3 regions of the Pectobacterium wasabiae CFBP 3304 genome follow, and region 3 is predicted to be linked to each of the others. Evidence: predicted binding sites of a transcription regulator. Region 3 holds the regulator's gene; each other region holds the start of a gene.

The links. Region 3 encodes Fur, which represses iron uptake genes when iron is present. Its sites were predicted from a motif close to ATAATAATGAGAACNACTATCAA; they were not measured.
Region 1: a site for Fur is predicted at 3,645-3,667, ahead of fepD (Fe(3+)-siderophore ABC transporter permease). Genes of this name have one in related genera too.
Region 2: a site for Fur is predicted at 1,981-2,003, ahead of exbB (tol-pal system-associated acyl-CoA thioesterase). Genes of this name have one in related genera too.

What each region holds. Positions count from the first base shown of each region.
Region 1 is NZ_CP015750.1:816,263-821,613, reverse strand. Features, by position in the region: gene A7983_RS03710 (amino acid adenylation domain-containing protein) at 1-696, shown strand, start outside; gene A7983_RS03705 (ABC transporter ATP-binding protein) at 685-1,515, opposite strand; gene A7983_RS03700 (FecCD family ABC transporter permease) at 1,544-2,563, opposite strand; gene fepD (Fe(3+)-siderophore ABC transporter permease) at 2,560-3,612, opposite strand; gene entS (enterobactin transporter EntS) at 3,795-5,075, shown strand; gene fepB (Fe2+-enterobactin ABC transporter substrate-binding protein) at 5,131-5,351, opposite strand, start outside.
Region 2 is NZ_CP015750.1:2,193,164-2,198,514, forward strand. Features, by position in the region: gene A7983_RS09930 (TRAP transporter small permease) at 1-339, opposite strand, end outside; gene A7983_RS09935 (TRAP transporter substrate-binding protein) at 453-1,430, opposite strand; gene exbB (tol-pal system-associated acyl-CoA thioesterase) at 2,103-3,101, shown strand; gene exbD (TonB system transport protein ExbD) at 3,105-3,530, shown strand; gene A7983_RS09950 (YiiG family protein) at 3,753-4,778, opposite strand.
Region 3 is NZ_CP015750.1:3,343,207-3,348,557, forward strand. Features, by position in the region: gene nagB (glucosamine-6-phosphate deaminase) at 1-262, opposite strand, end outside; gene nagE (N-acetylglucosamine-specific PTS transporter subunit IIBC) at 624-2,120, shown strand; gene glnS (glutamine--tRNA ligase) at 2,286-3,944, shown strand; gene fur (ferric iron uptake transcriptional regulator) at 4,008-4,457, opposite strand; gene fldA (flavodoxin FldA) at 4,787-5,314, opposite strand.

The sequences.
Region 1 (5,351 bases), 2.5 Mb from region 3:
CTGTTTTGCCTGCATCCGGCATCCGGGTTTGCCTGGCAATACACCGGTCTGCTGCGCTATCTGAAAGGGAGTTATCCGATTGTCGGGTTGCAGTCGCCGCGTCCTCAGGGAACGATCGCCAGTTGTGCCACGCTGGATGATATGTGCGAACGGCATTTGGCATCGATTCGCCGTTTGCAACCGCAGGGGCCGTACTACCTGCTGGGGTATTCATTGGGCGGAACGATCGCGCAGGGGATTGCTGCCCGGTTGCAGGCGGCGGGCGAATATGTGGAGTTTCTCGGGTTACTGGATACCTATCCGCCTGAAGGGCAGGACTGGACGGGACCCAGCGAGGAAGAGGCGCGACAGGAAGTCGCGCGTGAACAGGCATCGTTCATGAGCGCAGCGGAAGACGAAACCGATCCGCAGGTGCGCGCGGAGAAGGCTGCGATGTTTAACGATATCGTCGCTAACTACCGTGATGCAGTACGCTTGTTGTCTGCGGCGCAGACGCGTTCTTATCATGGCGAAGCGACACTGTTTGTGGCAACGCGCACGCTACCAGAGGAGATGGACGTACAGGCTGTTTGGGCACCTTACGTCCATTCGCTCAACGTGCATCCGTTGCCTTACGAACATGCGGATATTATTTCGCCTGCTTCGCTGGAAACGCTGGGGCCACTACTACAGCGGTTGCTGACGTCACTCGATTGACGGCGGTCTGGCGGTCGTCACTTCTGCTATGCGGTGGTGACGGCCGCAAGGCACGATGAGTGGCGTGTGTGAAACCGGATCGTCGATAATCAGGCTCGTCATGCCGAATACCTGTTCGATCAGATCGGCATTGACGATATCGGCAGGCTTCCCTTCTGCCATGATGCGTCCGGCCTGCATCACAATCAAATGGTCGGCATAGCGACAGGCCTGATTAAGGTCGTGCAGCACGGCCACCAGCGTGCGCCCATGCTGATGGCGCAGTGTATAAAATAGATCGAGCAGGTCTATCTGATGCGCGATGTCCAGCCAGGTTGTCGGCTCGTCGAGCAGAAGAAGCGGGGTTTGTTGCGCCAAAACCATCGCGATCCAGACCCGCTGGCGCTGTCCACCAGAGAGCTCGTCAACGTGACGTTCAGCCAACTCGCTAATATTCGTCGCCGCCATCGCCTCTTCCAGAACCTTTTGATCGGTCTGGTTCCAGGTGTGTAACAGGCGCTGATGCGGATAGCGCCCGCGCGATACCAGCTCGGCCACCGTGATGTTGTCCGGAACGACGGCATGCTGGGGTAGTAAGCCAATTTGTCTGGCTAACGCTTTGGTGGGCAGATGGTGGATATTATTGCCGTCTAAAATCACTTCCCCTGCTAACGGTTTCAGTAATCGGCACAACGCGCGCAGCAGCGTCGATTTTCCACAAGCATTAGGCCCGACTATCACGCTGAATTGGTTATCTGGAATTGACAGGCTCAGATGTTCCGCAATGATTTTTTTGTCATAGCCGAGGGTCAGATGGTTAGCATGTAAGAGGTGTGTCATAGGCGTTTTACTCTTTCATATATGGCGGTTAACGCCGCGCTTCGCGGATAAGCAGCCAAATCAGGTAAACCCCGCCGATACTCACGGTTACGGCCCCTACCGGAAGTTGGACGGTAGCAAAGGCATGCTGGGCGATGATATCGGCTGACAGCAGCAACACGGCACCGATCGTGCCAGCGGAAAAGAGCGGTGTTGCGCTGGCTCGAGTGAGCCGCCGGGCGATCTGTGGGGCGGCTAAGGCGATAAAAGAAATCGGGCCAGCAACGGCAGTGACCACCGCAGTGAGCAGAATACCGAACAGCATCAGCCATAATCGGCTGGCTTCGGCGTTAACACCCAGCGATCTGGCGCTGTCATCCCCCATTTCTAGCAGTTTCAGACGCGTGCGCAGCAACAATGTGCCGATAATAGTCAAGGGGATCAGGATGATGGCCGGCTGTGCTTTCATCCACGTCATGCCGTTCAATGAGCCGGTTCCCCAGAGCGCGGCCGTCATCGCATTTTCCAGTGAACCTGTGACAATAAGCCAGGTATTGAAGGCCGATAGCATGGCACTGATGGCGATCCCGATAAGGATTAAGCGGAACCCGGTGACTCCCTTACGCCAGATGAGCAGATAAACCAGGGCTGCGGTGGCGATACCACCCAACATCGCACCGCTCGCGATTTCATACCCATTACCTTGTAATAAGATGATCACGATGAGTGCGCCGGTGTAGGCACCGGTATTGAAGCCGATGATATCCGGGCTGCCTAATGGGTTACGGCTGATAGACTGAAATATTGCGCCGCTGACGCCCAATCCTGCGCCCAACAGCAGCGCGGAGAGCGCACGCGGTGCGCGCCATTCGGTGATGACGGTAGCGCCGACAGAAGGAGCACCCATAAATATGCGCCATATATCAAGCGGTGGGAGTTGCAGTGCGCCGAGACTGACTGCCAGTGCGAACAACAGCAGGCATAACAGCAGCAGCAGGCTGTTAATGAGAACGATGTGGCGTGGGAGTTGGCTGTAGACAGCCCGGCGATGACGCGCGTAATGGCTCATCGCTCGTTTCCTACTATGTTGTGGCGGCGAACCAGCCAAATCAGTACGGGCGCGCCGATAAATGCGGTTATGATCGAAACGCGCAGTTCACTCGGTGCCAGTAGGCGGGCGAGAATATCGGCGCACAATAACAGCACTGGGGCGAGCAGCATCGAATAAAATACGATCCAGCGCTGGTCTGGTCCTGCCCACCAGCGAGCGATATGCGGGATCATCAAGCCAACAAAACCGATAGGCCCGACCAACGCGGTTGCCGAACCGCACATCAACATGATGGCGATCACGGCGACGGAGCGGATTAATACGGTGCGGGTGCCGAGGGCGGTCGCGATGTCGTCACCCATGCTTAATGCATTGAGCGCGCGGGCGATGATTAACGCTAATCCACCTCCCAGCAATACAATGGGGGCGACCAGTGCAATGTTATGCAGGGAACGAATATCCAGCGTACCCGCCTCCCACATGCGCATTTGGTCAAATGCATCGGGATTCAATAGCGAAACCGAAGACGTGATGCCCGTGAGTACGGCGCTGAGGGCGACACCAGTCAACGTTAAGCGAATGGGGTTAACGCGCCCACCGCTGAGCGAGCCGATAACCCATACCACCACGCTGGTCACCAAAACGCCGAGCCAGGCAAATCCAAGCCAGGAAGCCATGTCGGTGATACCGAACCAAATGATGCCCATGACAATGGCGAAACTGGCACCCGCGTTGACGCCAAGAATACCTGGATCGGCGAGGGGATTGCGGGTCAGCGCTTGTATGAGCGCGCCGGAACCGCCGAGCGCGATCCCGGCAATGATGCCTGCCAGCGTGCGCGGTAAACGGGCGTCGAGAATAATAATACTGTCTGCGTTGTGGAGCTGGCCTGTCAGGCTCATCCACACGGTTTCCGGTGCAATGGATTTTGCACCCAGCATTAGGCTGGCAATGGCACCGAGCGTGATGAGCAGTAAACATAGTGTGACACCACGCCAGCGTCGAATATCAACCCTGCGAGGATCGTATGATGTGCGATTCGCTACGCTGGAAGGATAAACGGGCATCCTCAATGCGACTCCCTTCTGAGTAAATGAGTGTGATAATTACTATCATTAGTATTGTCTTTTTACTATGGTAGCATGTCCTTCCTTGTAAATACATTGACCTACAGCGGGGTAACCGTGAACTTGTCGCTGGATGAGGGACGGTTTCGTTCACGCTGGTGTGGCTTTCACGCGGGAAATCTATGGCCAAATCCTCCGTTTTTCTTGACTTCAGTCTGTTGAAAACCAACGCGAATTTTCGCGCGATTTTTATTGCTCGAATGCTGTCTGTTTTCGCGCTGGGTATGCTGTCCGTTGGTGTACCGATTCAGGTGCAGGCAATGACGGGCTCGACCTTTCAGGTGGGGATGGCCGTGGCGCTTGACGGTATTGGGATGTTTATTGGCCTGATTCTGGGCGGTGTACTGGCTGACCGTTTCGATCGCCGTAAACTGATTCTATTTGCGCGCGGCACCTGTGGCTTGGGATTCGTCGCGCTCAGCATTAACGGATTTTCTGATACGCCGTCGTTACTTGCGCTCTATGTGCTGGCAGCATGGGATGGTTTTTTCGGTGCGCTGGGGATGACGGCGTTAATGGCGGTTATTCCGATTTTGGTCGGGCGGGAAAATTTGCCCGCAGCGGGCGCATTGAGCATGTTGACCGTCCGTTTGGGCTCCATCCTTTCACCCGCACTGGGCGGAGTGATCATTGTCGCGGGCGGTGTCGGTTGGAATTTTGCTATTGCTGCTATTGGGACGCTGGCCACCCTGATTCCGTTGGTGCGTTTGCCGTCGTTACGCCCTGCAACGAGTGAGCCGGAACCGCCACTGCGTGCCTTAATCGGTGGTGTGAGGTTTGTATGTTCGCATCGTGTCGTCGGGTGGGTGGTGCTGATCGGCATGTTAGTCAGTGTTATCGGCGCGATGCGCATCCTTTTCCCTACGTTAGCGAATGATGTTTATCATGCAGGGCCGTCGGCGGTCGGGCTGATGTTTTCCGCCGTGCCGCTGGGCGCGATGCTGGGGGCGTTTACCAGCGGATGGGTATCTGGCGTGGCGCGTCCTGGTTTGATTCTGTTGCTGTGTGCCAGCGGGGCGTTCTTATCGGTGGCGTCGCTAGGGCTGGTGGGGCATCTCGTCCCCGCGCTGTTGGCGTTGGTATGTTATGGCTATTTACATGCGATTACCGGGCTATTGCAATTTACCTTAATTCAGACTCACACGCCGGACCCTCTTCTTGGGCGGGTGAATAGTCTGGTGACGGCACAGGATGTGACGGGGGATTCGGTGGGAGCATTGGGGCTTGGTTTTATGGGAAGGATATTCGCCCCTGCAATGAGCATTCTGATGTTTGGGGGGATCGCAGGGCTAGTTATTCTACTGGCTCTGCTCGTGCGGCCACTGCGGCAATGCACCTTTGGTGAGCCAGATGCTGTCACCCAGTCTGATGAGACAGAGGAAAAGCCCGCCACCCCAGCGTGATAGGCGAACGGTGTGTCGCTGCGGCCAACCACTGTTGGCCGCGAACCGAAGGCCGTTACGGTTTACGGAAATGCCGTTCGATATTATCAAGCATGTTGCTTGCGCTGTAATAATCCAGACGGAACGTATCAGGCCCCATCGCCCATGCCTGCTGTTGCATGACCGGTTCCAGATAGCGGAGGAAGGGGTTGGCAAGCATCTTTTTAACCACGTTTTCATCAGCCGAAAATAGCAATAATGAGCGACCGGTTAGGCTATCTGCCATATTTTCACCGG
Region 2 (5,351 bases), 1.2 Mb from region 3:
GAGCACAGTGCTGTAATAGAGAATAAACAGGCTGATTAAGAGCATCAGGAGATTTGACAGATGAACGCAAATCTTCTTACCGGATTCTGGCAATCTGTCGGTCAACATGCTGACAGCAATATGTGAATTAGAACGATAGCTGACTGCTGCACCTACAAAAGTAAACGTCACCATACAAATAATCGAAATGGGTTCTGGCCAGGATAATGCCGCGTTTAAAACATAGCGTGCGAATATGCCGATAGGAATTATTAGCGTCATAATTAATAACGCCAGACCAGAAACCCACATGGCAATACGATAAAGTACATCCATACTTGAGTGATAAGACTGTGCCATAGTGTCACCTATATTCACTCAGTTGAGTGATAAGCGAAGGATAATTGTTTGTATCAGGCCATTAAGGATGGCGGATAAATAGCGACTATTTATCCGCTAAGATGAGATATTGATTATTGGACGTCGGCGACGGCTTTAATCAGATCCTGATATTTGGCACCAAATTGATCGCGTACAGGTTGTGTCGCTTTGAAATAGTACTCGTTATCGACTTCATGGAACTGAACGCCACCGGCTTTCATTTTATCCAGGGATTGCTGAGTATATTCATTCCATAGTACACGCTGCTCTTGCTGTGCTTCTTTCGCCAGTTTCAGGATAAGATCCTGATCTTCTTTGGAAAGCTTATCCCATTTGGTTTTGGAGTACAGGAATAGCTCAGGAATAATGAAGTGGCGACTCCAGGTGAAATTCTTGGCAACAGGCATGTAGTTATGTGCCACATAAGTTGGTGGATTATTTTCGGTGCCGTCAATCACGCCGGTTTGCATGCCGCTGAAGACTTCGCTGGTGCCCATAGCGATGGCGTTAGCGCCCATGGCTTTCAGCGTTGCGAGAGCAACCTGGCTGGTTTGAACGCGAATTTTCATACCCTTGAGGTCTTCTGGTTTCGCCACCGGTTGCTTGGTGATTAAATTACGCGTTCCCGCGTCCATCCAGCCTAGGAAAACCAATTTTGATTTACTGCTATGGGTAATTTTGTCACCAATTTCCTGACCGATTTTTCCATCCAGCACTTTATGCAGATGATCTTCATCACGGAAAATATAGGGCAGGGTGAAGACTTCGATTTCCGGTAAAATAGCGGCAACGGGCGTCATTGAAACACGGATAATATCAATCGCACCGAGCTGTGCCTGTTCAATCATTTGCTTCTCATCCCCTAATACACCGCCGGGGAAGGTTTTAATTTCCAGCCTGCCATTTGTAGCAGCTTTTAATTTTTCTCCCATTTTCTGTACGGCGACGACATTAGGATAACCTTCAGGGTGAACATCAGAGGCTTTAATTTGTTGTGCCTGAATCGCTTGGCTCATCAGGAATGCAGTAGAACCCAGACAAATGCCGATCAATGTTTTCGACAGCTTCATTGAATTATCTCCAGAGGTAGGGGTGACATTATCGATAATAAAATGGTGATTAAAAAATCTAACCCATGAAAAATAGAATAATTTATGGTGGTGCATCGATGAGAAGACGGCATCCTTGTATAGCTATTATCGTGGCGCGCGTCGGGATTCTCTGTGGGTTAAGCTAACCTATTATACAACTTCGTAGAATGACTCGTGTCACAAAAGAAAAAGCTAATATGAAATGCTGTTTTATAGGGTTTTTATTCCCGATTTCTCAATCTAAATGTGCATAACACGATGTTTTCATTTGTCTTATTGTGTATTTATGTTTCCATTCGTTTCATCGAACTTATCGCCAGCCACCATGAAATGGTGTGATAACTTAATGTCGATCACAAAAACCTCACAGTATCATGCTGTGTTTTAGGCGAGTACCTGCCGCTATCGCCTGCCAGATATATTCCTAGATGCAATTCTTCATGCTTCTTTATGCATTTTCCGTCGAAATACAGGTAATACCCCTAAAAACCCTGTCAGAACGCAAGAAAAAGTGTGTTATCTGACGTAAATAATAATGAGAACGACTATCAATTCGTTCAGGGTTTGGTATCATTTCAGGCTGCGTTATTGCGGCATAGTACCTGCGGGTGTGTGCGCGTTATTGTACAGAACGAATGGTGGAGGCACAGCGTGAAAACGGCTGTCAGTAATACAACTCAACAGGTGTTATCAACCTGGCAAAAAAAACGTGGTGCGTTCAGCGCATTTTCCCGTAGCGTGCTGGTTATCCTGCTGTGTACGGCGGGACTAAGTGGAAATGCGTTTGCGGCTCCGGCAACGACGCCGTTATCGACAGAGAATGCGGCACCAACTGCGGCATCCTCTCCTGCACCTGTGACAGCCGAAGCATCCGCGCCGACGTCAGCGCTTACGCTTCCGGCCAGTGCGGTGCCGGGTACGAATAACCTGATGAAAACCGATTTGTCCGTCTGGGGTATGTACCAGCACGCTGATGCTGTAGTGAAAACGGTGATGATCGGTTTGCTGCTGGCTTCCGTGATTACCTGGGCGATTTTCTTCAGTAAAAGCGTCGAAATGTCTGGCGCGAAACGTCGCCTGCGTCGTGAGTATCTGGCGCTGGAGCAGGTGAAAACGCTGGACGATGCGCTGGAGGCGGCGGATGCGTTCAAAGCTGGCAGCGTAGCGCAGCAATTGGTTATGGATGCGCAGAACGAACTGGAACTTTCTGCACGTTCAGATGATAACAACGGGATTAAAGAGCGCACCGCGTTTCGTCTGGAGCGTCGTGTGGCGGCTACCGGGCGTCATATGGGGCGTGGTAATGGCTACCTGGCAACGGTCGGCGCAGTTGCACCGTTCGTAGGGCTGTTCGGTACGGTATGGGGCATCATGAACAGCTTCATCGGTATCGCACAGACGCAAACGACTAACCTGGCGGTAGTTGCCCCGGGGATTGCAGAAGCTCTGCTGGCGACGGCGATTGGTCTGGTCGCGGCGATCCCTGCGGTTGTTATCTATAACGTTTTTGCGCGCTCGATTGCTGGTTACAAAGCGACGGTCGGTGATGTGGCGGCACAAGTGCTGCTGCTGCAAAGCCGCGATCTCGACGTGGCCGCCAGCAACGATAACCGGGCGTCTTCAGCAGCGCATAAACTGCGGGTGGGTTAAGTCATGGCGATGCATTTGAAGGAGGACGTAGGTGATGACGGTGAAATGCATGACATCAACGTCACGCCGTTCATTGACGTCATGCTGGTTCTGCTGATCATCTTCATGGTGGCAGCTCCGCTGGCAACGGTGGATATTCGTGTCGATCTGCCAGCATCATCAGCCGTGCCGCAGCCGCGTCCAGAGAAGCCGCTTTATCTGACAGTAAAAGCGGATAAGCAAATGTTTCTGGGGGAAGAGGCGATTAACGAGCAGTCTCTGGCTCAGGTATTGGATGCGAAAACCAGTGCCAACAAAGAAACAACTATCTTCTTTCAGGCGGATAAAAGCGTCGATTATGAAACCATCATGAGCGTGATGGATTCACTGCGTAAAGCGGGTTACCTCAAGGTTGGTTTGGTTGGTGCGGAAACCGCTGCCGCTAAATAACAGTTGAGAGTGGTGTTTTAAGAAGGAATGCGGGGTGAAGATCCAAACCGCATTCCTTTTTTTATTTCGACGTGAACTCCAGTGCCGCATGAATGCGGGAAAGCGCCGCTAGCCCAGCGCTCAGAAAGGCAACCAAGGCACCATTTCCCGCAGCCTTTATCAAGCGTGCAACAGGGTTAACTCGTCGCGCGGTTGTCTTTCTATGCAACGTGGCTGCGTGAATCAGCGCATGCGGTTGCTGCTTTCTATCAGAGAGTTGTAGTTCTTGATGAGTTTGTCGGCGCTGCCACTTACCATCCAGCCAGAGCCATTAGACAGCAGCATGCGATCACCTTGGCTGTAGGACGTCTTGTCGCGCACGCGGCGCAGGCGCTCTTTGGCGGATATGCGGTAATTTTCCAATGGTGAATTCATCACGGACCACGTCCTGGGTTTCACGGTGTCGGGCTGCTTGGCCAGTTCGATCAGTGCGTCGGCGTTGTCTTCATAGGCTTTAAGCCGCGCAGTGGCGGTATTGATGTCGAAGTCATCCTGCGTCAGCATGTTCACCAGTTGTTTGGCGCTGAGCATGGTAGCCATATACCAGTAATTGAACTGACGACCTTCGCTCTTCTCAATTTCTGCCAGTTGCTTCAGTTGGCGCTCGTCGTTGGCTTCTTCCAGGGCTTGATTGAATTGACGACTGGCTGTGTTGAATGCCGCATAGTGCTTGACGATGTCGCCGTGCATCGCCTTGCCGCGTGCCATTGCGTCATCTTTATAGTTCTCGCGACTGTAGTAAGTATCGGCTTCCTGCAGCGTCTGCCCCCAGGCGGTGACTGCTGTGGAGTAGTCCTTGGCTGCCGTGTCCAGCGCTGGCATGGCGGGCTCGCTTTGGGCCGCGTTGACAACGGGCTCGCTACAGTCTTTCAGGCTGGATTCCGATACCGAGTAGATGCCGTAAATGACGCGCTCCTTGCCCGTAGGACCAGCTTTCATGTCTTTTACCCAAGATGCGTACCGCTCCATCGCTTTGTTGGCGGAAACATGGGTGGCGTTGAAGCATTGGATGTAGATATTGAGCTTCTGGTTAGCATCCACCTGAGGTTTCGCTGCGGGTGCGGGTGCGGGTGCTGTTGTGGCGGTGGCAGAAGCGGGCTGGTCTGGTGCTGCTGCTACGTCGGGCTTGTCTTCGCAGGCCGTTAAGCCGATGGTGGCGGCAACGAGCGCGGCCAGCCTAACGGGTGTCCGGATAGTGCGAACGTTCATGTGAATCTCCCTTTTCTTTGGTCGTGATATATGATGGTTATGCCGTCACATCAGGGCTACCGTTAGACGCCCTTGGGTGATGCGCTACATGTGGTGATGCCTGTTTTTGAAGCGGTTATGCCCTCTTCGAGCACAAATATCAGCTCTTCGCGGCGTTAAACTATGCCCGCTTAGGCGGTGGATATGGATGAAATTGCAATTTTCTTTGAACGCAGGGTGACTGAGGAACGCGCCGTGGGTTGACTGGCTGATCTCAGTATCTAGGTTGGCAGGAGTGGAAAGCTCGTGCAGTTTACGGATGTGCGCTGAGCTTGACTCACGCATGTAGAAGCTCGTGAGGCCGGCTTCATGCTTTTTCTCGAAGCCATGGGCAATCCGTGTCTTATTAATTACCTTATTTATCATTCAGGTGAACCTAGCGTCTTCCTTGACCATCATGCTTAGACAAAATGATTCCGCATTATTGCTATCAATGCAACCCTTAACTTTCCGATCGGTCAAGCCGTCGGGACGGGGTTATTCGGCATTAATAACAAAAGACGCCATAGACCTGCTAGCAATGAGGTGATTGTA
Region 3 (5,351 bases):
AGGTATGATAGCTTTCTGGGTGATCGGTTGGCAGGCCGACGTATTCATCCATATTGAAGGTCACAACGTGTTTGAAGCTCACCAGACCGGCTTTGTGCATGGCGACCAGCGATTTATAGGCTTCCTGTGGTGAGCTACCTGTCGGTAAGCCAAGGATAAAAGGGCGCTCTGGACTGGGTTTGAAAGCGTTAATTTTCTCAACGATGTAGTGGGCGGCCCATTTTCCGACGTCTGCGGCGGTAGTTAAGGGGATGAGTCTCATCGGCGCTCTCCTGATTTCTAGTGGAATTAAATACGTTATCGCGTAAATCGTGCCAGTGGCACGCGTTCTCTATGTATTAAAATTAGTCTACTCCGTTTTTTTTAATCTTGAAATAAGTTGGGGTTTTATTCAGATATAAAGTTTTCGTATGCAGTTTTTTGGTGATTTTTATCACATAATTATGGGGATTAATTTGTGTAGCGAATTATTTTTCTTACACTGTTCCTAAGAACCACCGCAGGTCATGGTTTTTCGACAATGTGACGCTGTTCGACAGTGAAATTTTTGGCAGTGAAATTTATTGGCAGGTTTGTTTGCCCCACAACATTTCATTTACCTCGCAAAGGTAAGAGAGGGAAACGTGAGTATTCTTAGCTATTTACAAAAAGTTGGCCGGGCATTGATGGTGCCTGTCGCGACGCTGCCTGCTGCCGCTATCCTGATGGGGATAGGTTATTGGATTGATCCGGTTGGCTGGGGAAGTGAAAACGCGTTGGCGGCACTTCTCATCAAATCGGGTGAGGCGATCATTGGGCATATGGCGGTGCTGTTTGCAGTCGGTGTCGCTTACGGCATGTCGAAAGATAAGGATGGTGCGGCCGCATTGACCGGTTTTGTTGGTTATCTGGTGCTGACTACACTGTGTTCACCTGCTGTGGTCGCGATGATTCAACGAATTCCCGTTGAACTGGTGCCGGCTGCGTTTGGCAAGATTGAAAACCAGTTCATCGGGATTCTCGTCGGTGTGATGTCGGCTGAACTGTATAACCGTTTCAGCCAGGTTGAATTGCCTAAAGCGCTCTCTTTCTTCAGTGGGCGGCGTTTGGTACCGATTCTGGTTTCTTTCCTGATGATTCTGGTGGCGTTCATTTTAATGTACGTCTGGCCTGTCATTTACAATGCACTGGTGTCGTTTGGTGAACACATCCAACAGTTAGGGTCGGCTGGTGCTGGGGTTTATGCCTTTTTTAACCGCTTACTGATCCCTGTTGGATTACACCATGCGCTGAATTCCGTGTTCTGGTTTGATGTCGCGGGTATCAACGATATTCCTAACTTCCTGGCTGGCCAACAGTCTATCGATTCTGGTAAAGCCGTAGTGGGGATCACGGGCCGTTATCAGGCGGGTTTCTTCCCGATCATGATGTTCGGCCTGCCGGGAGCTGCGCTAGCGATTTACCACTGTGCGCGCCCAGAGAACAAAAGCAAAGTAGCCGGGATTATGCTGGCGGCGGCATTTGCTTCATTCTTCACTGGGATTACCGAGCCGCTGGAATTTTCGTTTATGTTTGTCGCGCCAGTGCTGTATTTCCTGCATGCGTTACTGACAGGTTTTTCCGTATTTATTGCAGCCAGTATGCAGTGGATCGCCGGTTTTGGTTTCAGCGCCGGTCTGGTGGATATGGTGCTGTCTTCGCGTAATCCGCTGGCAACCCAGTGGTACATGTTGATAGCGCAGGGGCTGGTATTCTTCGTCATTTACTACGTGGTGTTCCGCTTTACCATCACTCGCTTCAATCTGTTAACGCCGGGACGTGAGCTGGCGGTAAGCGGTAGCGAGGCAGATGGCTATGACGTGATTAAGGCGTCTGCGGGCAAGAAGTCAAACGATACGGCGGCGTTGGCACTGGGGTATTTGCAGGCGCTTGGTGGCAAAGCCAACCTGGTTGGTATCGACGCCTGTATCACACGTTTGCGTTTGAACGTGGTTGATTCCTCTCTGGTTGATGATGCACAGGCGAAACGTCTTGGTGCTGCGGGTGTTATTCGCCTGAATAAACAAAGCGTACAGATTGTGGTGGGCACGCAGGCTGAGTCGATAGCAACGGCGCTGAAAGCGGAGCATGACAAGGCGTAATATAATGACGATGCCTGTGTAACGCCGTGTTATATCGATGAAACTAGGGGGGTGAGATAGCAATCTCGCCCCTTTTTTTCGTTATGAATAATTAACGGTTGTTTCCCTGCGTAGCTTGTTGGATCATTGTCGGTTATACGTCGTTTTAGCATTGAGGAATGAAGAATGAGTGAGGCTGAAGCCCGCCCGACTAACTTTATCCGTCAGATTATTGATGAAGATCTGGCATCCGGTAAGCATGACCATATTCAGACGCGTTTCCCGCCAGAGCCGAACGGTTATCTGCATATTGGGCATGCCAAATCTATTTGTCTGAATTTTGGGATCGCGCGTGACTATCAAGGGCAGTGCAACCTGCGTTTTGACGACACCAATCCGGTAAAAGAAGATATCGAATACGTTGAGTCGATCAAACGTGACGTCGAGTGGCTGGGTTTTTCATGGAGCGGTAACGTTCGTTATTCTTCTGATTATTTCGATCAACTGCACGCTTATGCGGTTGAGCTGATCGGTAAAGGGCTGGCTTACGTTGATGAGCTGACGGCCGATCAGATTCGTGAATACCGTGGTTCGTTGACGGCTCCGGGCAAAAACAGCCCTTATCGCGATCGTACCGTGCAGGAAAACCTGGCGCTATTTGAAAAAATGCGTAACGGCGGGTTTGCAGAAGGTACTGCTTGTCTACGTGCAAAAATCGATATGGCATCATCCTTTATCGTGATGCGTGATCCGGTGCTGTATCGTATTAAGTTTGCCGATCATCACCAGACCGGCAACAAGTGGTGCATCTACCCAATGTATGACTTCACCCACTGCATTTCTGATGCGCTGGAAGGGATCACGCATTCTCTGTGTACGTTGGAATTCCAAGATAACCGCCGTCTGTACGACTGGGTTCTGGATAACATCACGATTCCTTGCCACCCACGTCAGTACGAATTCTCCCGCCTCAATCTTGAATACGCGATTATGTCCAAGCGTAAGCTGAATCAACTGGTCGTGGAAAATGTGGTTGAAGGCTGGGATGACCCGCGTATGCCGACCATCTCAGGCCTGCGTCGTCGTGGCTATAGTGCGGCTTCCGTCCGTGAATTCTGTGTGCGCATCGGCGTAACGAAGCAGGACAATAACGTGGAAATGGCCGCGCTTGAATCCTGCATCCGTGACGATCTGAATGAAAATGCTCCGCGTGCGATGGCAGTGCTAGATCCGGTCAAGGTCGTGATCGAGAATCTGCCCGCTGGGCACGAAGAGTTTGTTGCGATGCCAAACCATCCTAATAAGCCGGAAATGGGCTCACGTCAGGTGGCATTCAGCCGTGAAGTTTACATCGATCGCGCTGATTTCCGTGAAGAAGCCAACAAGCAGTACAAACGTCTGGTGTTGGGTAAAGAAGTTCGTCTGCGTAATGCCTATGTGATCAAAGCCGATCGCATTGAAAAAGACGAGCAGGGCACTATCACTACGATCTATTGCAGCTATGATGCGGAAACGCTGAGCAAAGATCCGGCTGACGGCCGTAAAGTGAAGGGGGTTATCCACTGGGTCTCTACGGCGCATGGCGTGCCAGCAGAATTCCGTTTGTACGATCGTTTATTCAGTGTGGCAAATCCTGGCGCGGCGGATGATTTCCTGTCGACGATTAACCCAGACTCACTGAAAGTTACGCAAGGTTTTGTCGAAGCGAGTTTGGCACAAGCGGAAGTAGAGAAGGCGTATCAGTTTGAGCGCGAAGGTTACTTCTGTGCCGATCGTGTTTACTCCAGTACAGAACATCTGGTGTTTAACCGAACGGTCGGGCTGCGCGATACTTGGGTTGGCTAAAGTCACGAAGTAGAAGATAAAAATAAAACCGCCTCGGCGGTTTTATTTTTTTATGCGGTCGATTTATCGTGTGGACTCATGCAGGGTTTCGTCTTCTCGACAATCCCCTTCACTGCAATGCCCATAGAGATACAAACTGTGGTTGGTCAGTTTAATGCCGTGTCTTTCTGCGATCTCACGCTGACGTGCTTCGATAGATTCATCGCGGAATTCAATGACTTTGCCACAGTCGAGGCAAATTAAGTGGTCGTGATGATGCTGCTGCGTCAATTCAAAGACGGATTTGCCACCTTCGAAGTTATGACGGGTTACGATACCAGCATCATCAAACTGGTTGAGTACGCGATAGACGGTAGCAAGACCAATCTCTTCGCCCATATCAATCAGTCTCTTATATAAATCTTCCGCACTGACGTGATGACAGACAGGATCCTGTAACACTTCCAGTATTTTCAGTCTTGGAAGAGTGACTTTCAAGCCGGCCTTCTTCAATGCGGTATTGTTGTCAGTCATGCGGGTTTAGTCCTGTAGCTTACTTATCAATGGAGGCTGCCTAGCCTATGACATCGGTCGGCTCAAAAAATGCAAACGCGTCTCAATTATAGAACCGCGCATACAAAATGAAAACAAGGGAATGTTAACAATATTGTCCCCACTCACACTATTGATATACAACGCAATCCGTTGTTGATGAATGAGGAAAAGGTAAAGCGCGTATAAAACCGATGGGATTATTGTACAGGTTTACTGATAGAAGTTAAAAAAATGTGTCAATTATTGTGAAAGGTTTTACCTATCGATACTATTTTGGCTCTGATAGGAATTATCAGAGCCAAAATGGCTTAGCCAACCAGCTCTTTCAGATTCAGTTCATCGCCGATCTGTTTCACCCACGTCGTCACGCGCTCGCTGGTCAATTCAGGCTGACGGTCTTCATCGATAGCCAAACCAATGAAGTGATTATCGTCGGCAAGTCCTTTAGACGCTTCAAAGTAATAACCTTCTGTTGGCCAGTGACCGACAATCGTCGCTCCGCGAGGTTCAATGATGTCGCGAATAGTCCCCATGGCATCACAGAAGTATTCCGCATAGTCTTCCTGATCGCCGCAGCCAAACAGAGCAACCAATTTTCCGGTGAAATCAACCTCTTCCAACGAAGGGAAGAAGTCATCCCAATCGCACTGAGCTTCACCGTAATACCAGGTTGGAATACCTAACAGCAGAATATCGAAACCTTCTAGGTCTTCTTTGCTACTTTTGGCGATGTCATGAACATCAGCAACGTTGGTGCCTAACTGCTGTTGGATCGTTTTGGCGATGTTTTCCGTGTTGCCCGTATCACTGCCAAAGAATATTCCGATGAGTGCCATGAATTGAATAACCTCTTGATTCTTAATGGTATGGTGT